Regions from separate parts of the Altererythrobacter sp. Z27 genome, predicted to be linked through region 2. Evidence: predicted binding sites of a transcription regulator. Region 2 holds the regulator's gene; each other region holds the start of a gene.
What was found. Region 2 encodes LexA, which represses DNA repair genes until DNA is damaged. Its sites were predicted from a motif close to GTTCCNCNCTTGTTCT; they were not measured.
Positions count from the first base shown of each region.

Region 1: the regulator LexA is predicted to act here: its motif matches at 4,253-4,268, upstream of uvrA (excinuclease ABC subunit UvrA).
Region 3: the regulator LexA is predicted to act here: its motif matches at 2,056-2,071, upstream of ACUJ47_RS05745 (S24 family peptidase).
Region 4: the regulator LexA is predicted to act here: its motif matches at 1,558-1,573, upstream of ACUJ47_RS02715 (error-prone DNA polymerase).

Region 1 is NZ_JBQYMC010000001.1:1,010,113-1,015,950, reverse strand. It holds gene ACUJ47_RS04990 (putative bifunctional diguanylate cyclase/phosphodiesterase) at 1-705, opposite strand, end outside; gene ACUJ47_RS04985 (hypothetical protein) at 819-1,142, opposite strand; gene ACUJ47_RS04980 (ABC transporter substrate-binding protein) at 1,324-2,178, shown strand; gene ACUJ47_RS04975 (FecCD family ABC transporter permease) at 2,178-3,131, shown strand; gene ACUJ47_RS04970 (ABC transporter ATP-binding protein) at 3,131-3,874, shown strand; gene uvrA (excinuclease ABC subunit UvrA) at 4,278-5,838, shown strand, end outside.
Region 2 is NZ_JBQYMC010000001.1:752,747-758,584, reverse strand. It holds gene gltX (glutamate--tRNA ligase) at 1-188, opposite strand, end outside; gene ACUJ47_RS03765 (ComEC/Rec2 family competence protein) at 217-2,433, shown strand; gene lexA (transcriptional repressor LexA) at 2,488-3,177, opposite strand; gene ACUJ47_RS03755 (molybdopterin molybdotransferase MoeA) at 3,265-4,461, opposite strand; gene moaC (cyclic pyranopterin monophosphate synthase MoaC) at 4,458-4,931, opposite strand; gene trpC (indole-3-glycerol phosphate synthase TrpC) at 5,098-5,838, opposite strand, start outside.
Region 3 is NZ_JBQYMC010000001.1:1,161,044-1,166,881, reverse strand. It holds gene cysS (cysteine--tRNA ligase) at 1-64, shown strand, start outside; gene ACUJ47_RS05765 (RES family NAD+ phosphorylase) at 64-522, shown strand; gene ACUJ47_RS05760 (D-2-hydroxyacid dehydrogenase) at 519-1,457, shown strand; gene ACUJ47_RS05755 (hypothetical protein) at 1,462-1,821, opposite strand; gene ACUJ47_RS05750 (hypothetical protein) at 1,811-2,011, opposite strand; gene ACUJ47_RS05745 (S24 family peptidase) at 2,143-2,811, shown strand; gene ACUJ47_RS05740 (hypothetical protein) at 2,958-3,218, shown strand; gene ACUJ47_RS05735 (hypothetical protein) at 3,628-4,062, shown strand; gene ACUJ47_RS05730 (MBL fold metallo-hydrolase) at 4,144-4,785, shown strand; gene ACUJ47_RS05725 (MAPEG family protein) at 4,911-5,303, opposite strand; gene rpmF (50S ribosomal protein L32) at 5,507-5,686, shown strand; gene plsX (phosphate acyltransferase PlsX) at 5,712-5,838, shown strand, end outside.
Region 4 is NZ_JBQYMC010000001.1:538,618-544,455, forward strand. It holds gene ACUJ47_RS02705 (Y-family DNA polymerase) at 1-1,101, shown strand, start outside; gene ACUJ47_RS02710 (PilZ domain-containing protein) at 1,174-1,506, shown strand; gene ACUJ47_RS02715 (error-prone DNA polymerase) at 1,611-5,093, shown strand; gene phoB (phosphate regulon transcriptional regulator PhoB) at 5,103-5,792, opposite strand.

The sequences.
Region 1 (5,838 bases), 260 kb from region 2:
CCGTGCCAGCAGCTGCATCTTGTCAGCCAGCTGCGCGCTGGTTTCGGCCGCGCTGATAGAATCGCGCAGCACCTTGAACACGTTGAGCGTGATCGACCACATCGCGGGAAGCAGCAGCAGCATGGTGACGAACAGCGCCACGAATGCGATTGTGCCGACGTAGAGCGCGGCGGCCATGATCGGCAGGCAGACCAGCACCAATTGGCCCAGCGCAATCGTGGGTCGCCCGGCGTTGCGCGCGCAAATGCCCACGCCATAGCAGGTAGCGTTGGCGATCATCAGCACTTCGACCGACGCGGGTGCCCTGAGCGCCATCGTCAGCCCGGCGAGCGCGCCGAGCACGAAGGCATAGCTGAACGCGCCCACTTCATAGGCGATTTCAAGCTTGTTGGTGCTGTTGCTGTTCTCGTCGGGCGAAAGCCCCAGCGCCGCGGTGACGCGCGCCACTGCGATCACCGTCAGCACGATGCACCCGGTATAGAGGATGTCGATGCCCGAGACCCATGCGGCGATCGCAGTCGATGCGATCCCGTTGATCGCGCCGATCGCGAGGCTGGTAGGCTGAGTGTAGAGCGTGGATACGAGGATGCGGCGCACCCGCTCGGACAAATTGTCCTCGCGCGACAGCAGCGAAAGGCGTTCCCTGAGGGCGCCGACGTGGGTGATCCGTCCCAGCACAACTTCGTGATAGGATGAAGTCGTCACTTTCCGGTTAACGTGCCGCTTACCATTATACCTGATGGATTCGAGCCGTTTTCTCAAGAATTGGCTGAAACTTGAGATAATTGGCTCTTTCGCCTGAGATTGGCTGAGCGGTTTCAGCCGATCTTTCCGGGCGGGTTTGCTTCGAATTCGCGCGCTGCGATCATCGCCATGCGCTTGTCGAGCAGGCGGCAGATGCCCAGCCACCAGTGATAGGCGGTACGGTCACCGGCAAAGAAGGCAAACTCGGCCTGCAGGCGCGCTGCGCGTGCCGCGCCAAGTCCGTGCGCGGCGAAATGCCGCAACGAAGCTTCGAGCATGGCTTCGCTCACCGGCTCCTCGCCATTGTCATTCGCAGCTTCGCCAGGGTGGTCCGGGACGATCAGGCGAGCGAGCGGGCCACGCTGCAAATTACGCGCGGCGTTCGAAGAGAACTGCATGTGTGCGACCTCAGAGGGGTATTTGTCTGGCTGAGCACTCTCTAGCCGGCCCGGCCTAAGGCTTGGTTCCGCGACAGGGTTAATGGAGCGTTTTCCATGGCCTTGCGGGCTCCCCCGAGCAGGAGCGCCAGCTTGCAGCCGCGCTCCGCCGCCTCTATCGCAGGCCGCGCGAAGGGGATCGATGCGCACTGGATTTTTCACGACCGGCAGACGCCTTGCGGCTTGCACGCTCGCGCTTTTCGCGCTGGCTGGCTGCATGCCCGGCGCGCAAGAGAGCGGTGTGCGCGATGCTGGTGTGCTACCAAGCATCGTCAGCCTCAACCCCTGCATCGACGCGATCCTGGTCGAAGTGGCCGATCCGGGGCAGATCCTAGCCCTCTCGCATTACAGCCGCGATCCGGCGGGCAGTTCGATCCCCGCCAGCGTTGCGCAGAAATACTCGACCACCGGCGGCACGGTCGAGGAAGTGCTCGCGCTCGATCCCGACCTTGTGCTGGCGGACACTTTCCTTGCGCCATCCACGCGCCAGGCGCTGGCCGATCTGGCCATCCCGACCCGATACGTCGGCATCGCCGGCACACCGGAAGAGAGCATTGCGCAGGTGCGCGAGATCGCCGCGCTCGCCGGGCAGCAAGCTCGCGGCGAGGAATTGGCGCGGCGGATCGAAGCCGCGTTGGCGGATGGCGCGGCACCTCCGGGCACACCTGTGGTTTCCGCAGTGTTGTGGCAACCGGGGCAGATCGTCCCGGGCAAGGCGACGCTGGCGAGCGAATTGATGCGGCGCGCCGGGTTCGGCAGCCAGAGCGCAGCGCGGGGAATGGGGCAGGCGGACTACCTCTCGCTCGAAGCGCTTCTGGCCGATCCGCCCGAAGTGTTGCTGGTCGCCGGGGATGCGCGTGCGCAACGCCACCCGGCCTTGTCCCGGCTCAAGGCAACGCGCGTCGAAAGCTTTGACCCTGCATTGCTTTATTGCGGCGGCCCAACGATCATCCGGGCGATGGCTCGCCTCGGCGAAATTCGGGCGGAAGGCACATGATGAACCGGGCCACGCTCGTTTTCGCAGGCCTTCTTGCGCTGTTGCTGCCGCTGTCGCTGCTGGCGGGGCGCGTATGGATCGATCCCGCTTCCACGCCCAATGCCGCGCTGATCCTGATGGAGCTGCGCCTGCCGCGCGCGTTGCTGGCGGTGGCGATCGGTGCGGGTTTGGGGGCGGCTGGCGCTGCGATGCAGGGCTATCTGCGCAACCCGCTGGCCGATCCAGGACTGTTCGGGATCGCGCCAATGGCGGCATTGGGCGCGGTTGCAAGCCTGTGGTTCGGTTTCGGTCCAAGCCCGTGGCTGTTGCCCTTGATGGCGCTGGCGGGCGCGGCGGCTGGCATGGCGATGCTGGCCGCGATTGCCGGGCGCACCGGCGGGATCGCGCTGTTCACGCTGGCGGGACTGATGATCGCCAGCCTCGCCGGCGCGCTCACCGCGCTGGCAATCACGCTCTCTCCCAATGCCTTCGCCATGAGCGAGATCGTGCTGTGGCTCAACGGTGCGCTGACAGATCGCAGCTGGCGCGACGTGGCGCTCGCCGCGCCGCTCGTGGTGGCAGGGATCGGCCTGCTCCTGCTGGCGGCGCGATCGCTCGACGCCTTGACGCTGGGCGAAGCGGCGGCACGGTCGCTCGGTGTGCGGCCCGGCTGGCTGCTGGGCCTGCTGGTGGGCGGAGTGGGGCTCACCGTTGGTGCAAGCGTGGCGGTGGCAGGCATCATCGGCTTCGTCGGCCTGATCGTGCCGCATCTTGTCCGCCCGCTGACCGACCGGCTGCCTTCGAGCCTGATCCTGCCGAGCGCGCTGGCGGGCGCCTGCCTGGTGCTTGCGGCAGACAGCCTTGTCCGCATCCTGCCACTCGTCACTGAACTGCGGCTCGGGATCGCGCTTAGCCTGCTCGGCGCGCCGTTCTTCCTCTGGCTGCTGGTGCGGATGCGCCGGGGGAGGCTGTGATGCTTGCCGCCGAAGGGCTTTCGCTGGTGCGCGGACGGGTGCAGGTGCTCGACCGGCTGAGCATGGCGATCGGGCCGGGGAAGGTCACGGCGATTTGCGGCCCCAATGGCGCAGGCAAGTCCAGCCTGCTGATGGCGCTGGCAGGGCTGCTTGAACCTTCTGTCGGGGCGGTCACGCTGGACAGCGAGCCGCTGGGCACGATGCATCCGCGCGTCCGTGCGCAACGCATCGGATACCTTCCGCAAGAGGCCGAAGTGGCATGGGACGTCGCGGTAGAGAACCTCGTGCGGTTGGGGCGGATGCCGCATCGGGATCGCGGGGAGCAGGCGGTCGAAAGCGCTATCGCCGCGCTCGATCTAGAGGGGCTGCGCCATCGCCCCGTCTCGCAATTGTCGGGCGGCGAGAAGGTGCGGGCCTTGCTGGCGCGGGTGCTGGCGGGGGAGCCGCGCTGGATCCTCGCCGACGAGCCCTTCGCCGCGCTCGACCTCGCGCACCAGCAGGCTCTCTTGCGCCACCTTGGGCATGCCGCGCGGGGCGGGGCAGGGGTGGCGCTGGTCGTGCATGATCTTGCCACCGCAATGAACCATGCCGACCGCGTTATCGTGCTGCGCGAAGGGAGGTTGGTGGCCGATGGCCCGCCTCCCGAAGCATTGTCTCCGGCCAATATCCGCGCAGGCTGGGGCGTTTCGATGCGCTGGATCGGCCTGGAAGGCGAACAAGCGTTAGTGGCAGGGCACACCTGAAGCAAAGTGTATGAATTGCTATCCTGATCCGAGCTCCAAGAAAATTGGGCCGGGCATGTGGAGAATTTCGTGCCCGGCCCTTCTTTGCAATATTCGCCCATGGGCCCAGGTGCGACCCGAAGGGCGGGAGGGATCGACTTGCAAAGAGGAGGCCTTGCTAGCGATTTGCGGATCGCGATTGGCCTTCAGATTTCCTGTAGCCCGGCGTTATTCGGGCGCAGCGGTAGAAAAAGTAAAGTGCACTTGAGTCCCATGGTGCGTGTCTGGATCGGCAAGCCGACGATAGTTCCAGGCACGAAAACGGATTGCATCCCGTGCGTTTGTTCCCACATCTCCCTATATCGCTGTGGGCCTTGCGCGCTCCTCACTTGACTAATCGGAACATTTGCGGAACACGCCCTTCATGGCCCTCACCAAGATTTCTGTCCGCGGCGCGCGCGAACACAACCTCAAGGGGATCGACATCGATCTGCCGCGCGATGCGCTGATCGTGATCACCGGCCTGTCGGGTTCGGGCAAGTCTTCGCTTGCTTTCGACACGATCTATGCCGAGGGGCAGCGGCGCTATGTGGAATCGCTGAGCGCCTATGCTCGCCAGTTCCTCGAGATGATGCAGAAGCCCGATGTCGAGCATATCGACGGGCTTTCCCCCGCGATCTCGATCGAGCAGAAGACCACCAGCCGCAATCCGCGCTCGACCGTCGCGACCGTTACCGAAATTTACGACTATATGCGCCTGCTGTGGGCGCGGGTGGGCATTCCTTATTCGCCCGCCACGGGTGAGCCGATCAGCGCGCAGACCGTCAGCCAGATGGTCGACCGGGTGATGGCGCTGCCCGAAGGCACGCGGCTCTACCTGCTTGCCCCGGTGGTGCGCGGGCGCAAGGGCGAATACCGCAAGGAGCTGGCCGAGTGGCAGAAGGCGGGCTTCACCCGCGTGCGGATCGATGGCGAAATGTATGCGATCGAGGAAGCGCCCGCGCTCGACAAGAAGTACAAGCATGACATCGAAGTGGTGGTCGATCGCGTCGCGGTGAAGGAGGGGCTGGAGACGCGCCTCGCCGACTCTTTCGAGACCGCGCTCAAGCTTGCCGAAGGGCTGGCCTATGTCGATCTGGCGGACGCCGTGGTGCCGGGCCGCGAGGGCGAGGGCGAAGCGGGCGGCGCGATGAAGGGCGCGGGCATCCCCGCCAACCGCATCGTGTTCAGCGAGAAGTTCGCCTGCCCGGTCAGTGGCTTCACCATCGAAGAGATCGAGCCGCGGCTGTTCTCCTTCAACGCGCCGCAGGGCGCCTGCGCCACTTGCGACGGGATCGGCGAGAAGCTGCTGTTCGATCCGCAGCTGGTCGTGCCGAACGAAGCGCTCAGCCTGAAGCAGGGCGCGGTGGTGCCCTGGGCCAAGTCCAACCCGCCGTCGCCCTATTACATGCAGGTGCTGGCGAGCCTCGCCAAGGCCTACGAGTTCGACCTCACCACGCCGTGGAACGAGCTTGAGCCCGATCAGCGGATGATCATCCTCCACGGCACGGGCGGCATGCCGGTCGAGCTCACCTTCAAGGACGGGCGCAAGGAATACACCGTGCGCAAACCGTTCGAGGGCGTGATCGGCAACCTCAACCGCCGCATGCTGCAGACCGAGAGCGCGTGGATGCGCGAGGAGCTGAGCAAGTACCAGACGGCGCAGCCATGCGAGACTTGCGGCGGCAAGCGTCTCAACGAGAAGGCGCTGTCGGTGAAGGTTGCAGGAACCGACATCGCCACTCCGGTCAGGATGAGCGTGGCCGACGCGAAGGCGTGGTTCCTCGCGCTCGAGGCCAAGCTCAACGACACGCAGCAGCAGATCGCCCGCGCCATCCTGAAAGAGATCAACGAGCGGCTGGGCTTCCTCGACAATGTCGGGCTGGACTACCTCAACCTTGACCGTACCAGCGGCACCCTCTCCGGCGGCGAGAGCCAGCGCATCC
Region 2 (5,838 bases):
ATAGCTTCCTGGGTGGAGCGCTTGCGATCGGTATCCTCGATCCGCAGCAGCGTCTTGCCGCCATGGTGGCGAGCGAACAGCCAGTTGAACAGCGCGGTACGCGCGCCGCCGATATGAAGGAAACCGGTTGGTGAAGGGGCAAAGCGGGTGACCACTGCATCGGTCCGCGCGCCGCTTTCGCTTGCCATAAGTCTCTGATTCCTTTCAAATGCCTGGATGGCGACGCCCCATACGCCCGTGGTACCGATAGCGGATGGAGCCGTTGCCGGCGATGCTGCAGTGCAGCGCCATTGGCGCAAGGTGCCGCGCATGTCCAGTCTCGTGGAGAATGCCGAGCAATTTCTGGCCAGCGCCGGGTTCGATCGGGGGCCATGGCTGGCCGTGGTGTTTGCCTTGGGCATCGCGTCATGGTTTGTTCTCGATACGCCGTGGCAGTGGAGCGCGGGTATTGGCGCTGGCCTCTTGCTGGCCTTGGCTGGAGCGGCATTGTGGCGCGACGGAATGGCCGCCAGTGGAGCCAGCAGGGCTCATTTGCGCCAGTCATTGGTGGCGATTGGTCTGTTTTTTGCCGCAGGGATTGCAGTGGTCTGGATGCGCTCCGAAGCAGTTGGCGCGCATGCGATCGACTATCCGCGCGTCGAGCGCTTGCAGGGTTATGTGCTCGAACGCGAGGACCGACCGGCTGAGGACCGTGTCCGCCTGATTTTAGCAGTGCGCGACGCAGAGACCGGCGAGGCGCGAAAGCTGCGTATCAATGTGCCGATCGAGCAGGTGGATGCCCGTATTGCCGAAGGTGCGATCTTGCGGATGCGCGCGAGGTTGATGCCACCTGCCCCGCCGATGCTTCCGGGAAGTTACGATTTCGCGCGAGCGGCCTGGTTCCAGGGCCTTTCTGCAACCGGCAGTGCGATGGGGGCCATCGAGGTCGTGCAGCCGGCACCCCCAGAGGAGGGCGGGTTGGCGTCTGTCCAGCGTGCGCTGTCCGGGCATGTTCGAAGCCACCTTTCCGGTGCTCCCGGGAGTATTGCCGCAGCGTTTGCAAGCGGGGACCGGGGCGCGATCGCCGTGGCCGATGAAGATGCGATGCGCGATGCCGGGCTCACCCATCTGCTTTCAATCAGCGGCCTGCATGTGAGCGCGGTGATTGGCGGTGCCTATTTGCTGGCGCTGAAGCTTCTTGCCCTGTGGCCGGCGCTCGCGTTGAGGGTGCGCCTGCCCATCGCGGCGGCTGCAATCGGAGCGCTGGCGGGGATCGGCTATACTTTGCTGACAGGTGCCGAAGTGCCAACAGTACGGAGCTGTATCGCCGCATTGCTGGTGCTCGTTGCCCTTGCGTTGGGGCGTGATCCGCTGTCCTTGCGGATGATTGCCCTGGCCGGATTTGCAGTGATGCTGGTTTGGCCGGAGGCGCTTGTAGGTCCCAGTTTCCAGATGAGTTTTGCCGCGGTGATCGCAATCGTTGCTCTGCACAACAGTGCCCCGGTGAAGGCATTTCTCGCGCCGCGCGAAGAGGGTTGGCTGGCCTGGGTAGGGCGACGAGGGGGAATGCTCCTCGTTACAGGGCTGGTGATCGAGATCGCCCTGATGCCGATCGTGCTGTTCCATTTCCATCGTGCAGGGGTCTATGGCGCCTTTGCCAACGTTGTCGCGATCCCGCTGGTAACCTTCATCACCATGCCGCTGATCGCGATTGCCCTGCTGTTCGACCTAGTGGGGCTGGGTGCGCCGCTGTGGTGGCTCGTTGGCCAATCGCTCGAACTGCTCCTCGCGATAGCGCATTGGACCGCTGCGCAACCGGGGGCGGTCAAGCTGATGCCGCAGATGGGCGGGCTTACGTTCGCCATGTTCATAGCGGGCGGGTTGTGGCTGGCGCTCTGGAAAGGCAAGCGGCGGTTGCTGGGACTGGTTCCCGCTGCCATCGCGACCGCTTTCTTCGTCGCCACCCCAGTGCCCGACGTCCTGATCTCAGGCGACGGACGACATGTCGGGATCACGGTGCCCGGCAAGGATGGTGAGGGGACGCGACTTGTCACCCTGCGTGACAGCCGTTCGAGTTACACGCGCGACAATCTGCTGGAACTGGTTGGCGTGGAGGCCGAGCCCGTCCTGCTCGCCGACTGGCCGGGCGCGCGTTGCAGCGCGGACTTTTGCGTTGCCTCGATCGAGCGGGGAGGGCGCAGTTGGAGCCTGTTGCTCGCCCGAAACAAGTTGCAGATCGAAGAGCGCGCGCTGGCCGCAGCATGCGAGCGGGCGGATATCGTAGTGGCCGACCGATGGCTTCCCCGATCATGCCGACCCCGCTGGCTCAAGGCCGACCGGCGCTTCCTGCAGCGCTCTGGCGGCATCGCGATCGTGCTCGAAGACGAGGCAATCCGGAGGGTCGCAGACCATCAGGGTGAGCATGGATGGTGGCGCGCCGGGCGTCGGGACTAGCCGGGGAGCTAGCTGACAAATTGGGGGACAGTGCCCGGCGCGCAATCACGTCAATCAGTGGTAACGGCGCAGCAGGCCCGCGAGCTTGCCCTGAACCACCACTTCGTCAGGCCGATAGACCTGCGGCTCGTAGGCCCCGTTGGCAGGATCGAGCTGGATCATCCCGTTCACGCGGCGCAGGTACTTGAGCGTCGCTTCCTCGTTGCGCACCAGCGCGACCACGATCTCGCCGTCGCGCGCGGTGTCGGTGCGGCGCACCAGCGCATAGTCGCCGTCGAAAATGCCCGCTTCCACCATCGAGTCGCCCGATACTTCGAGCGCGTAATGCTCGCCCGGGCCCAGCAAAGCGGCAGGAACCGGCATGCTAGCCTGCCCTTCGAGCGCTTCGATCGGCGCGCCGGCGGCAATGCGGCCATGCAGCGGGATCTCGATCACGTCATTGGCAGGTTCGCGCATGGCGGGCGGCGCTGAACGCGCAACCGACACGGGATCGTTGGCAGGTGCGCTGCGCTTGGCGGCAGGCACGGCATCTTCCGGCATACGTATCACTTCGAGCGCCCGCGCCCGATTGGCCAGGCGGCGAATGAAGCCACGCTCCTCCAAAGCGGAAATCAGCCGGTGCACGCCTGACTTGCTCTTGAGATCGAGCGCTTCCTTCATTTCCTCGAAAGAAGGCGAGATGCCCGTTTCCTCAAGCCGCTGCTGAATGAAACGGATGAGTTCGTGCTGCTTGGCAGTCAGCATGGCGAAAACCTCCCTTGGCCGCCTGTTCCACGTCCACCGGAACATGGTGAACGAATGTAGAACAATTAGGCAACCCGATTCGCCAAGTCAAGCAATTCCGCCATTTTCCAACAGGTATGCCGGAACAGATGTTCCCGCTTCGATCCGCTCACTCCCGGCAGGCCGGTCGATCAGGCAGTTTGCGGCGGCAAGCGACGCGAGGGCGGAGGAATCCTGCGAATCGACCGGCGTTGCCTTTGCGCCATCCCACACAGCGCGCAGGAATTCGCGCCGGCCGCCAATGGCAGGCAATTCGCTTCCGGACACCAGCATCGCCTTGCGCGGAAGCGGCATGGAGGCGCCCATTGCCGCACGCACCAGCGGCAGCACGAAGTGGAAGCAAGTGACGAAGCTCGACACCGGATTGCCGGGCAGGCCAAGGATCACCTGCGAACCGCGCGTCGCGACCATAACCGGCTTCCCCGGCTTCATCGCGACCTTCCAGAAATCGATCCGGGCGCCCCAAGCTTCGAGCGCCGGGCGGATCAAATCATGATCGCCAACCGAGGCGCCGCCGGAGGTGACAAGGATATCCGCGCCTTCCGCATTCTTCAGGGCAGCTGCCAGCGCCTCAGCATCGTCCGCCACCGGTCCGATCCGCAGCACTTCGCAGCCAAGCGCGCCCAGCATGGCCGCGATCATCGCCCCATTGCTCGCTGGAATCTGGTGATCGCCGCAATTGGCTGGATCGACTGCCAGTTCGTCGCCGCTGTCGAGCACGGCCACGCGCGGCGCACGGCGGACCGGAAGCTCGCCATGCCCAGCACTAATCGCCAGCGCGAGCTGCGCCGGGCCGATCCGTGTTCCTGCGGCGAGCACCTTGCCGCCCTCTGCGAAGTCGAAACCGCGCTTGCGGACATGCTGGCCGGGAAGGGGATTTTCCGAGGTCGTGACGAGATCGGGCTGAAGCAGTTCTGCGTCTTCGCGGATCAGCACGCGGTCGGCACCTGCGGGCATATGCGCCCCGGTCGAAATGCGTACGCATTGGCCCCACATCAACTTGCCGCTGAAAGGAGCACCCGCGCGGCTTTCGCCGACGATCCGCCAACTGCCGATCCCGCAAAGCGCATAGCCATCCATCGCCGAGAGGTCGGCCGGGGGCTGGGTGCGCCGCGCAACCAGATCTTCGGCCAGATAGCGCCCAACCGCTTCAGCAGATGCGACCCGTTCGACCGGCACTGCCGGCGCCAGCGCGAGCACCCGCGTCTGCGCTTCTTCAAGCGTGAGGGCAGGGCTATCGGTCAATCGGCGACCCAATGCCCCGACTTTCCGCCGGTCTTTTCAAGCAGGCGCACGTAACCGATCGCCATGCCCTTATCCAGCGCCTTGGCCATGTCGTAAATCGTCAGCAGCGCGACCGACGCGGCGACCATCGCTTCCATTTCCACCCCGGTCTTGCCGGTAAGCGAAGCAGTGGCGGTTACGCGGATGCCGTCACTCTCATAGGCGAAGTCGACATCGACCGCGTCGACAGCGAGCGGGTGGCACAGCGGGATCAGCTCGCCGGTCTTCTTGGCGGCCATGATCGCGGCGATCCGCGCCGTGCCGAGAACGTCGCCCTTGGGCGCGTTACCGGCCTTTATCGCTGCGAGAGCCTGCGCATTCATGCGAATGTATCCGCCAGCCCTGGCCATGCGCGCCGTGGCCGGCTTGGCACCGACATCGACCATTCGAGCTTCGCCAGCTTCGTCGATATGGGTCAGGCGCTTGCTCATGGATTGGTTCCTTGCGGATCGGACAGTCGAGCCATGCGACACATGCGACATAGTTCAGGATATAAAAAACCGCCTGCCCGAAACATGGCCGCAAGAGGCGACATGGAGTGGGCGGGGCGGAGCTTCATCCGCTCACCTATGCCGCAAACTCTGCGTGTAGGACAGTTCAACCTTCGAGCAGCGCCCGCGTGGCTGCCTCGACATCGTCCTGCCGCATCAGGCTTTCGCCCACCAGGAAGGTGCGCACGCCCGATAGGGCGAGCCGCTGGCAGTCCACATGCGAATTGATCCCGCTTTCGCCGACCAGCAGCGTGCCTTCGGGGGCAAGCGGGGCAAGCCGCTCTGTAATCGCAAGGTCGGTTACGAAGCTGCGCAGGTCGCGATTGTTGACGCCGATCAGCCGGGATTTGAGGCGCGCGGCGCGCTCCATTTCGGCTTCGTCGTGAACCTCGACCAGCACGTCCATCCCGCGTTCGAGCGCGGCAGCTTCGATTTCGGCCATTTCCGTATCTTCCAGCGCTGCGACGATGATCAGGATCGCATCTGCCCCGATGCTGCGGGCTTCAGCAACCTGCCACGGGTCGACCATGAAATCCTTGCGCAGCACGGGCAATTCGCAGGCGCCGCGCGCTTCGACCAGGAAATCCTCGTGCCCCTGGAAATAGGGCGCATCGGTGAGCACCGAGAGGCAGGCCGCGCCGCCTTGCTGGTAGGCGCGGGCATGGGCGGCGGGCTGGAAATCCGCCCGGATCAGCCCCTTGGAAGGCGATGCCTTCTTGATCTCCGCGATCAGGGCAAAGCCGCTCTCCGCCTTTGCTCGCAGAGCAGCCTCGAAACCGCGCGGCGCAGATTGCCCGGCAGCGGCATGGTCGAGCGCGGTGGCGGAGCGTTCGGCGCGACGCTGGGC
Region 3 (5,838 bases), 410 kb from region 2:
CGCCGCCAAGGGTGTCGATGCGATGGACGGCGATCCGCTCGGCTGGGAGTGGAAGCTCGACTGATGCGGCTCTGGCGGCTCACCCGTGCGCCCTTCGTGGCGCTCGACGGGAAGGGCGCCGAATTGCATGGAGCGCGCTACGCCCCGCCGGGCTGCCCGGTGGTGAGCCTTGCCAGCGAGGCCGGGCTCGCGGTGCTGGTGGCGCTGCGTTACCAGCCAGCCGACCTTAGCCAGGCTCCCGACGATCTCGTTCTGGGCTGGACCGAGATTGACTCCGTGCCCGAGCGCGTGCCCGATGCCGACGAGGACTCGATCCGTGCTTTCGTGAGCGAATGGCTCGACCAGCGCCGCTCGCTGGCTGTCGCCATCCGGTCTCGCGTCTTGCCCGAAGCCGATGTGATCTATCTCAACCCGCTTCACCCCGATGCGGCGAAAGTTCCGCCGCTGACTTGCAGGCCGTTCGATTTTGCCGAATGCCTCCATCGCCCGCCAATGCTCGGCCAATACGGGAGCCTATCATGACCACGCTCGCCCTTTCCGCCTTGATTCGCCCGCTGCTCGAGCCGCGCTTGCCCGAAGGGCTCGATGTGCATTGGTTCGCGACTCAGGAAGAGGCGATGCAAGTGGCGCCGAAGGCCGAAATCGGCTGGTTCGATCTCTATGACAAGCAGGCCATGGCTGACACTGTCCGCGCCGCCACAAAGCTCAAATGGCTCAATTCGATCTATGCCGGGCTCGATTTCCTGCCGATGGACGTGCTGATCGAACGCGACATCACCGTCACCAATGGCGTGGGAATCAACGCCATCACCATCGCCGAATATGTCGTGATGGGGATGCTCACCATCGCCAAGGGCTATCGTGACGTGGTGCGCGCGCAGGAACGGCACGAATGGCTGCTCGACAGCCCCGGCAAGCGCGAACTGGCAGGCTCGAAGGCGCTGCTGCTGGGCTATGGCGCGATCGGCAAGCTGATCAAGCCGCGGCTGGAGGCGTTCGACGTCGAAGTGACCGTGGTGCGCCGGTCGGGCGGAGAAGGCGCGCTCACGCCTGACCAGTGGCGCGGCAAGCTGGGAGAATTCGACTGGGTGATCCTGGCAGTGCCCGCAACGCCGGAGACGGATGGGATGATCGGCGCAGCAGAGCTCGCCGCGATGAAAAGCGATGCGGTGATCGTCAACATCGCGCGCGGCGCTGTGATCGACCAGCCCGCGCTGGTGGAAGCGCTCGAAGCCAAGCGGATCGGGGGTGCCTTCCTCGACGTGACGACGCCCGAGCCGCTGCCGCCCGAAGACAGGCTGTGGACGCTCGACAATGCGCATGTCACCATGCACCTTTCCGGGCGCGCGCAGGACAAGATGTTCCAGCGTTCGGCAGATCGCTTCCTCGAAAATCTCGGCAAGTATCTCAAGGGTGAGCCGGTCGCGCCGGTGTTCGATCCGCGATTGGGTTACTGAGGCGCTACGCGTCCTCCAGCAGCAGCAGGGTCGCGGTGACGATCATGCGCGGTGCTGGATGCATCATGTGATTGACTGACGAGATGGTCGCATCCGCCACCAGCTGGCCGGGGATCGCGAACTCGTGATCGGGCAGGGCGGCGATGAAGCGCTCACCCGCCGCCACGGCTTCGGGCCCTGCAAAATCGAGCATCAGTTCGTGGCGCGAGCCGGCAAAGGTGATGCTGGCCCAAGGCGTCTCGCCGTGGTTCAGCAGGCATCCTTGGGCTTCGCCCAGCATCAGCAGCGCTTCGCGAACGCGGTCGCCCGTCGTGCGGCGCGAGCGATAGTTGCGGCGCTTCTTCCCCATGAATTCAGCGCGCATGGACATATCCCTTCATTTCGGGGGCATAGCCCGCCATCCATTGGCGGACGCGCGCCTCGGTGTGCGGACGGGGAGTCCTTCCCATGCGCAGGTCGAGCACGAAGCGCGGATCATGCGCGGCTAGGCGACCGAACTTTGTCGCGGCCATATCGTGCTCGCGCAGGAATTTCTCGACGGTTCTTATCAGCATGGCGGCCCTCATTGGTCTGGAATTGCTGGCGAATCATTGATTGCGTTCCCTATTCGTTCCATCCGAATTCCTACTTGTCTAGGAAAAATCCTATGATATAGGAATTTTCCGATGAGTTGAGGAATGAAGCCATGGACAAGGGCGAGAATGAGCGGGAACGGCTGCTCGAACTGGCGCAGGGGGCGGGGGTCAGCCTTGCGGCGCTATCCGACATGATCGGGCGCAACCCCAGCTATTTGCAGCAATTTATTCGCAAGGGTTCGCCCCGCAAGCTGGAGGAGCAGGACCGCCGCACGCTGGCGAGCTTCTTCGGCGTGGATGAAGCGGAGCTGGGCGGTTTCGCTGCGGTGGTGCAGGAAAAATCCTACGCAAAGCCGGGCGCGGCGCTGTTGCGCCCCGATTGGGTCGAAGTGCCGCGGCTCGATATCGGCGCCTCCGCCGGGCCGGGTACAATGCCGCTATCGGAGATGCCGTTCGACGCTTTCCGCTTTTCGCGCCGTTGGCTCAGCGAGCAGGGGCTGGCGGGCGCGCAGCTTTCAGCCATCACGGTCGAGGGTGACAGCATGGAGCCGCTGCTGCGCGATGGCGATGAGATATTGGTCGACCGCACTCCGCGCCCTTTCCGTGACGGAGTGCATGTCGTCCGCCTGGGCGATACGCTGATGGTCAAGCGTGTGGCCTCGACCGGCGCGGGAAGGCTGGCGCTGCTCAGCCAGAATCTCGCCTATCCGCCGGTCGAAGTGGCGGCGGATGAGGTCGAGATAGTCGGTCGCGTGGTCTGGAAGGGTGGACGGATTTAGCGCCTCGACCGGCGATTTGCGCCAGTCCGACATCGCCCTGCGCCAATCGGAAATGCGATGGCGTTTTTCTGCCACAATGCTGAATAGATTCGCGCGAATAAGAGCGGGTCGTTGGGTCGTGCATCGTCCTTATTGGGGAGACCACAATGACCAGATCCAAATTCGTTGCAGCAATCGCGGTTCTTGCGATCGCCACGCCTGCTCTGGCTGGCGAAATCACTGGCAATGGCAAATTCACGCCAGTCCACGACTATGTCGCCAGCTCGATCTGCAGCTTCAGCGGCTATAACGACACGCCTGGCGAGGACGGCTTTGGGCAAGTTCAGGCATATGGGATGCTGGTGAAGGCCTTCGGCGGGTTTGCACCCGGCGAATTCCACCACCCCGGCGTTGCTTGCCGAGGCTGACCCTGATGCAGCAAGGTTCGCGTACAGGGCTGATATTACCCCGGCCTGGCGCGTGAGCCATGGAGACCCCGCCATGTCGGCGGGGTCTTTCATTTCGACGGGGCTACAGCCAGCCGAGCACACGCAGCGCGCTTCGACGGCATAGGCGGCGGCGAACACCGCTGCCGCGCAGATCGAGCCTCACGCCATTTTCTTCGGCTTGACCTCTCCTCGTGCACACGGCATCTCGCCTGCATGGAATTTCGTTCAGCCACGACCGGCATCCAAACGCGCCGCCAAATACCTGCGGCGGCGATCGGTGTGCCTGTCATCTGAAGCGAATTTCCTTCAAGACCAAGCCAACCGAAACCCCGCCCGGCCGGCGGGGTTTTTCGTGCCGGTCGGGCCTTTCCGATAAAGGACCAAGCCAATGACCGAATTTTCTTCAGACGAAGCGATCGAACGCCTCGCCGCGAGCGTGCTCGACACCAGCCTGCCTTATGCCGAATGGAGCCATGCGGCGCATTTCGCGATGGCGCTGTGGTGCATCCGGCACCGCGCGGATCTCGCCGAACCGGACGGGCTCCGCGAAGTGATCCTGCGCCTCAACGATGCGCATGGCACGGCGAACACCGACAGTTCGGGCTATCATCACACCATCACCATCGCTTCGTTGGCAGCGGCGCGGGCGGTGCATGATGCGCATGATGGCGGCGAACCGCTCCCCACGGTGCTCGCGGCTCTCTTGTCTGGCCCCTATGGCAAGTCGGACTGGATCCTCGAGTATTGGACGCCTGACCGGCTTTTCAGCGTCGAGGCTCGGCGTGGATGGGTGGCGCCGGACAAGGCGCCACTGCCGTTCTAGCGAATATGCGCCTTGCATTGCTGCGGCCGACTGGCCATTTCCACCGGCATGAACGATGCGACGCCCAAGCCCGTGCCGCCGATGAAGGCCGCGATCATACCCGTTACGCCGCTGCAGCAGAATTGCTCACTGATCTGGTGCACGAAGACGATGAAAGGCGCGCTGGTCGATCCCGGCGGCGATCTCGACAAGCTCAAGGCCGGGGTGGCCCAGGCTGGCGTAACGCTGGAAAAGCTGCTCGTCACGCATGGCCATCTCGACCATTGCGGGCAGACCGGCATGCTGGCCGAAGAGCTCGGCCTGCCGATCGAAGGTCCGCACGAGGATGACCGTTTCTGGATCGAGCAGCTCGATGATGACGGCGCACGCTGGGGCATGTTCGCCAAGAGCTTTGAACCGACGCGTTGGCTCAAGCATGGCGACACGGTGACCGTGGGCGAACTGACGCTCGACGTGATCCATTGCCCCGGCCACACGCCCGGCCATGTCGTATTCTACCACGGCCCCAGCCGCTTCGCGATCGTAGGCGACGTGCTGTTCCAGGGCAGCATCGGACGGACCGACTTCCCGCGCGGCAATCACCAGCAATTGATCGATTCGATCACGCAGCGGCTATGGCCGCTGGGCGAAGACGTCACTTTCATTCCCGGCCATGGCCCGGTCAGCACCTTCGGCCACGAACGCAAGACCAACGCCTTCGTCAGCGATTACGCGCTTTCTTAGTTCCGCACGACATCCGTCGTGCGATTTCCTCGCTCACACGACCTGAAGGTCGCGTCGCTGCGGACGCCCAGCCGGACTTGCGGCTCGCTAGTCGCTCGCCGATTGCCTCGACAAAGGAAGCGGAATCACATCACCCCCGTGAGGACAAGCACCGCCACGATAGCCAGGCCGAGCAGGGTCAGCATGGTGATCAGCGTGCCGATCATGCGCGGCTTGGTCGGGCCTTCGCCATCCATGCCGATGCCATGCGCGATGCGGCCGAGCATATAAAGGCCGGCGACATAGGCCAGCCACTGGCCGCCTTTTCCGCTCAGTTCGATCGCGGCCACGAGAATCAGGACGAACGGCGTGTTCTCGACGAAGTTGAGCTGCGCGCGCATCCGGCGGGTCAGCGGCCCGCCCGCATCGTCGCCGTGGATCACTTTCAGCTTGCCGCGCATCTGCCCCACGCGAATGCCGAGCCAGATATTGATGATTGCGGCCGCGGCTGCGGCGGATAGCGTTACGGGTAGCAGCATGTACATGCGGGATCCTCTCCTCCTTGGGTGGTGATTTGCTACCGAGTTGCCATGTGGGTTGCAACGGGGGAAAATTGCGCTATAGCGCGCGACTTCCCGCCATGGCCGGGTTCGACGCCGCGCACGAGTGACTTGTGCGCCCGCCGTGCCTGCCCTAGGGCGACCCACGATTTTGTTGTTTTGTTTGAGGAACAGGTGCCGCCATGGCTGTCCCCAAGAGGAAAGTATCGCCCCATCGTCGCGGCAATCGCCGCGCTCATGATTCGCTCAAGGTCGAAGCATTCCACGAATGCTCGAACTGCGGCGAATTGAAGCGGCCGCACAATCTGTGCCCGCACTGCGGCTATTATAATGGTCGCGAGGTTGTCGCGGTCGGCCTTTAAGCACCGCTGAGCTGGAGGACGAGGAATGAGTCTGCCGCGTATCGCTATTGATGCGATGGGCGGCGATGAAGGCGTGCGCGTGATGGTCGAGGGCGCTGCGCTCGCCCGTCGCCAGCACGACAAGTTCCAGTTCCTGCTGGTAGGCGACGAAG
Region 4 (5,838 bases), 210 kb from region 2:
GCCGGTGCGGCCTGGGCGCTCGCGCATTACGGGCCGGATGGCGCGATCCTGGGCCCGGGCAACGATGCCGCGATGCGCCTTGCCGAATTGCCAGTGGCGGCGTTGCGGCTCGATCCCGATGTACTCACCGTGCTACGCAGGCTGGGGCTCAAGCGGCTTGGCGAACTTGGCGGAGTGGGGCGGGACGCGCTGCAGCGCCGCTTCCGCAACCGCAAGTCACCCTCGGCCAATCCGCTGGTGCGGATGGACCAGCTGCTTGGCCGCGTGCCCGAACCGCTGCTGCCGGTGGTGCCGCAGGACATTCCGCTGGTCGAGCGGCGCCTGCTCGAACCGATCCGCCACCGCGAGCTGCTGGACCAGGTGCTGCGCGACCTTGCCGCCGATATGGCGCGCGAGCTTGAAGGGCGGGGCGAGGGCGCGCGGCGGCTCGAGCTGGGGCTGTGGCGGGTCGATGGCGAAGTCATAACCCGTGCGCTTGAGCTTTCCGCATCCACTCGCGATCCAGCGCACATCTGCCGCCTGTTCGGCGCCAAGCTCGATGGTGTGGATGCCGGTTTCGGGATCGAACTGCTGCGCTTGCGGGCCAGCTGGGCCGAGCCGCTTGCACTCGGCCAGCGCGATATCGAAAGTGCGGCGGAATCGCATGGCACATCGCTCAATGCCTGTATCGACCGGCTTACCGTCCGCCTTGGGCCGCAGGCGGTGCGCCGTCCTGTCCCGCATGCCAGCCACTTGCCTGAGCGGGCGCAACGCTGGCAGCCCCCGTTGGAGCCCGAACCTGCGAGCCAGGGCGAGCTGGCGTTTCACCAGCGCCCGCTCAAGCTGCTCGATCGGCCCGAGGCGATCGCGGTGCTCTATGCCACGCCCGATGGCTATCCGCGTTCGTTTCGCTGGCGCGGCGCGGTGCGCGAAGTGGTGAAGGTGGAAGGGCCCGAGCGGATCGCGCCCGAATGGTGGCGCGAACGCTCCAGCGCGCGGCTGCGCGATTACTATCGTATCGAGGACGAGAAGGGGCGGCGATACTGGATCTATCGCCACGGCCTGGCTGGTGACGGGCGCGGCGATTTGCCGCTCTGGTATCTGCACGGGCTTTACGGTTAACGCTCAAGTTACGATAAAATAACGGAAATTGGTGATAGACATTTCTTTACGGTTTTTCGGCATATAGAACCGATGGAAGAAACTGGTTCGACACGCTCTTCAGATCGCAAGCGGCTCGACCTGCTGGTGCAGGGCCGGATGCGTTCGCGCACGCTCTACGTCGAAGTGATCGACGTGTCTGAGGGCGGCTGCAAGATCAAGGGGCGCCATGGCTTCGCCGAAGAAGGCGAGAAGGTCAGCCTGCGGATCGACGGCGTTCGTACGCCGCTGGGCAAGATCGTGTGGGTCGATGGCGAGTGTGCGGGGATCGCCTTCGAGGGCAAGATGCACCCGGCGATCGTCGATCATCTCTATCACGAGCGGCTCAAGCGCAAGCCGGCATCGGGCAAGAGCAAGGCAGCCTGATCCTTCACTGTGGTGCTTCAACCGGGCATGTTCCGGTTGAAAGTCTATATAAGAACATATAGTGAACAATACTCGGCTGAATTCAGCCGCTGACCTTGTGAACCATGCCCAATGCACCGCTGACACCTGCCAAACGCCGGATTGAGCTCGACCCCGATGCGGTCGAGCCGCCACCGCGTGCCTGCTTTGTCGAGTTGGGGCTGGTGAGCTGTTTCAGCTTCCTGCGCGGGGCATCCGATGCGGTCGACCTGGTGAGCAGGGCTCGCGCGCTCGGCTACGATGCGATCGGGATTGCCGATGCCAATTCGATGGCTGGCGTGGTGCGCATCCATACCGAAGCGAAGGCGCTCAAGCTGCGGCCGGTGATCGGCACTAGGATCGAGACGATCGAAGGGCTCATCTTCCTTGCCTATCCCGTCGATCGTGCGGCCTATGGGCGGCTATGCCGGCTGATCAGCGCCGGGCGAATGGCGACGATCGACGGCGAATGGCAGGAGAAGGGCGCTTGCGACATCTCGCTACCGATGCTCGCTGAACATGCAGAGGGCGTGCAACTGGTCCTGTTGCCGCCCGATGATTTGCAGGAGCGTTTCACCATTCCCGCCTGGGCCGGCAATGTCGTGATGCTTGACGGTCGTGAGCTGTCGGAAACGGTCTCTGGCAGCTTTGCCGAATTGCTTCCGCACCTGACGGCGGGTTTGCCGACATTGCGCTTCCTTGCGGCCAGCTATCTCTATCGCGGGGATGATGTGGCGCGGATCACCCGGCTCGACGCCTTGGCGCGGGTCAATGGCCTTTGCCTGCTGGCAACCAATGACGTGCATTATCATGCGCCCGAACGCCGCCCGTTGCAGGATGTGATGACCGCGATCAGGCACAAGACCACGGTCGCCAGAGCCGGGCACCTGCTCGCCGCCAATGCCGAGCGGCATCTGAAGTCGCCGGAAGAAATGCAACGCCTGTTCGCGCGCTGGCCGCATGCGATTGCGGCCGCGCGCGAAGTGGCCGATGCCTGCCAGTTCAGCCTCGACGAACTGCGTTACGAATATCCCGAGGAAATCCATCCCGATGGGATGACGCCGCAGCAATATCTCGAAGCCGAGACATGGAAGGGTGCAGACCGGCGCTATCCGGAAGGCGTGCCTGACAGCGTGCGCGGCACGCTGAAGCGCGAACTGGCGCTGATCGGCAAGCTCGATCTCGCGCGCTATTTCCTCACCATCAAGGATATCGTCGATTACGCGCGTGGGGTCGATCCGCCGATCCTGTGCCAGGGGCGCGGTTCGGCCGCCAATTCGGCAGTGTGCTATTGCCTCGAGATCACCAGCGTCGACCCGGCACGGCACCAGCTGCTGTTCGATCGCTTCATCTCCGAGGAACGCAAGGAGCCGCCCGATATCGATGTCGATTTCGAGCATGAGCGGCGCGAGGAGGTGATCCAGTACATCTATCGCAAATATGGCCGCCATCGTGCGGGCCTCACCGCCACGGTGATCCATTACCGCCCGCGCATGGCGATCCGCGAAGTGGGCAAGGCGATGGGGCTCAGCGAAGACGTCACCAGTGCGCTCGCACGCACCGTATGGGGCAGTTATGGGCGCGAGATTGGCGAGAAGCACGTTGCCGAAACGGGCATGGACATCACCGACCCGCACCTGAGGCGCGTGATCAGATTGGCCGAACAGATGATCGGCATGCCGCGTCATTTGAGCCAGCATGTCGGCGGCTTCATCCTCACCGAGAGCGCGCTCACCGAAACGGTGCCGATCGGCAATGGCGCCATGCCCGATCGCAGCTTCATCGAATGGGACAAGGATGACATCGAAGCGCTCGGCATCCTCAAGGTCGATGTGCTGGCGCTGGGCATGCTCACCTGCATCAAGAAATGCTTCGACCTGCTGGATGCGCATCATGGCCGCGCACTGACGCTGGCAAGCGTGCCGCGAGAGGATCCGGAGACCTACACCATGCTGCGCCGGGGGGATTCGCTCGGCGTGTTCCAGGTCGAGAGCCGGGCGCAGATGAACATGCTGCCACGCTTGCGCCCGCGCGAGTTCTACGATCTCGTCATCCAGGTGGCGATCGTGCGGCCCGGCCCGATCCAGGGCGACATGGTGCATCCCTATCTCAAGCGGAGGCGGGGGGCGGAGCCGGTGCAAATCCCCGCGCCTGCACCCGAATATGGCCCGCCTGACGAGCTTTCCAGCATCCTCGCGCGCACGCTGGGCGTGCCGATCTTCCAGGAGCAGGCGATGAAGATCGCGCTCGACGCGGCCAAGTTCTCTTCTGCCGAGGCCAACCGGCTGAGGAAAGCGATGGCGACCTTCCGCAGCCGCGGCATGGTGCACGAACTGGAAGACATGATGGTGGGGCGCATGGTCGCGCGCGGATACGATCCCGATTTCGCGGTGCGCTGCTTCAACCAGATCAAGGGTTTCGGCGAATACGGCTTTCCTGAAAGCCATGCGGCAAGCTTCGCGCACCTCGTTTATGTTTCTAGCTGGCTCAAATGCCATTTCCCGGCGGCCTTCGCCTGCGCGCTGCTCAATTCGCAGCCGATGGGGTTTTACGCTCCGGCGCAGATCGTGCGCGATGCGCGCGAGCATGGGGTCGAGATACTGCCGGCGGATGTGAACCATTCCATGTGGGACAATACGCTGGAGGAAGTCGGCGCGGCGGGCGAGGCGCGGGAAGGGCGGTTCGACCGGCACATTGCCATGCGGCTCGGCCTGCGCCAGGTAGATGGCCTGCCCGAACATGTTGCGGCGCGGATCGAGGCGGCGCGCGCGGAAGCTGGCGCGTTCGGCGACGTGACCGAGCTGCGCGAGCGGGCAGGGCTCTCGCCCGCGCATATCGAACGGCTTGCCAGCGCGGATTGCTTCGCGTCGCTGGGGCTGTCGCGGCGGCAGGCGCTGTGGGATGCGCGCAGCCTGATCGCTGCGCCCGACCTGCCGTTGTTCCGGGCTGCCGCCGAGCGCGACGAAGGCGCGGAGCATGCGCGAACGCTGCTGCCGCCGATGCCGCTTAGCGAGGAAGTGGTGAATGACTACCAGACGACGCGGTTGAGCCTGAAGGCGCATCCGATGGCTTTCCTGCGGGCTTCGCTGGCCGAGCGCGGCTTTGTGCGTGCCTGCGACCTGAGGGAACGCAATTTTCGCAGCATGGTGCAGGTCGCCGGGCTGGTGCTGATCCGCCAGCGGCCCGGCAGCGCCAAGGGCGTGTGCTTCATCACGCTGGAAGATGAGACCGGGGTGACGAACCTCGTGATCTGGCCTGACCTGATGGAGAAACAGCGTCGCGTGATCATGGGCGCGCGGCTGATGGAGGTGCGCGGCCGGGTCGAATATGACGACGAGGTCATCCATGTGATCGCACAGCACCTGACCGATGCGACTGATGCGCTTTACGGCCTGGCGGATGATCTACTCACTTCGCCGGTTGCGCGTGCCGACCATGTCAGCAGCCCGCTGACGGGACGCAATCCGCCAGTCATCCGTCCCCGGGATTTGCATTGCGAGCGAGCGCCGCCCAACCGCGGGCACCCGCGCAATTTGCGCATCCTCCCCAAATCGCGCGATTTTCACTGACTGGAAAAGTTAGACCGCTTCGAGCGCGTATCCGGCCGAGCGGACGGTGCGGATCGGATCCTTCGCGCCGCCAAGCTCGATCGCCTTGCGCAGGCGCCGGATATGCACGTCGACCGTGCGTAGTTCGATATCGCTGCTGGTGCCCCACACGCCATCGAGCAACTGCCCGCGGCTGAACACGCGACCGGGGCTTTCCATGAAGAATTTGAGCAGCCGGTATTCGGTCGGGCCAAGCTTCAAATCCTTGCCGCGGCGCTGCACCTTGTGCGCTACCGGGTCGAGCTTGAGATCGCCCACAGATACCGTTTCGCCGGCCAGGGCAGGGCGGATGCGCCGCATTACGGCAGCGACGCGGGCGAGCAATTCGCGCGGGCTAAACGGCTTGGTCAGGTAGTCGTCGGCGCCGGTTTCGAGCCCGCGAACCCGGTCATCCTCGGCTTCGCGAGCGGTGAGCATGATGATCGGGACATGCGCTGTCTGCTTGTCGCGGCGCAAACGGCGACAGACTTCGATCCCGCTGGTGCCTTCGATCATCCAATCGAGGATGATCAGGTCCGGTGTGTCCTCGGCGGCGAGGATTAAAGCCTCATCGCCATCGGGAGTGCAGCGAACCGCATAACCTTCGTTGCGGAAACGGTATTCGAGCAGTTCGGACAGGGCCGGATCATCTTCGACCAAGAGCAGTTTTGCGGCAGACATGCGGCGCTTCACTCCTTAGATGCGCTTTCCGGCTCCTGCCCTTATG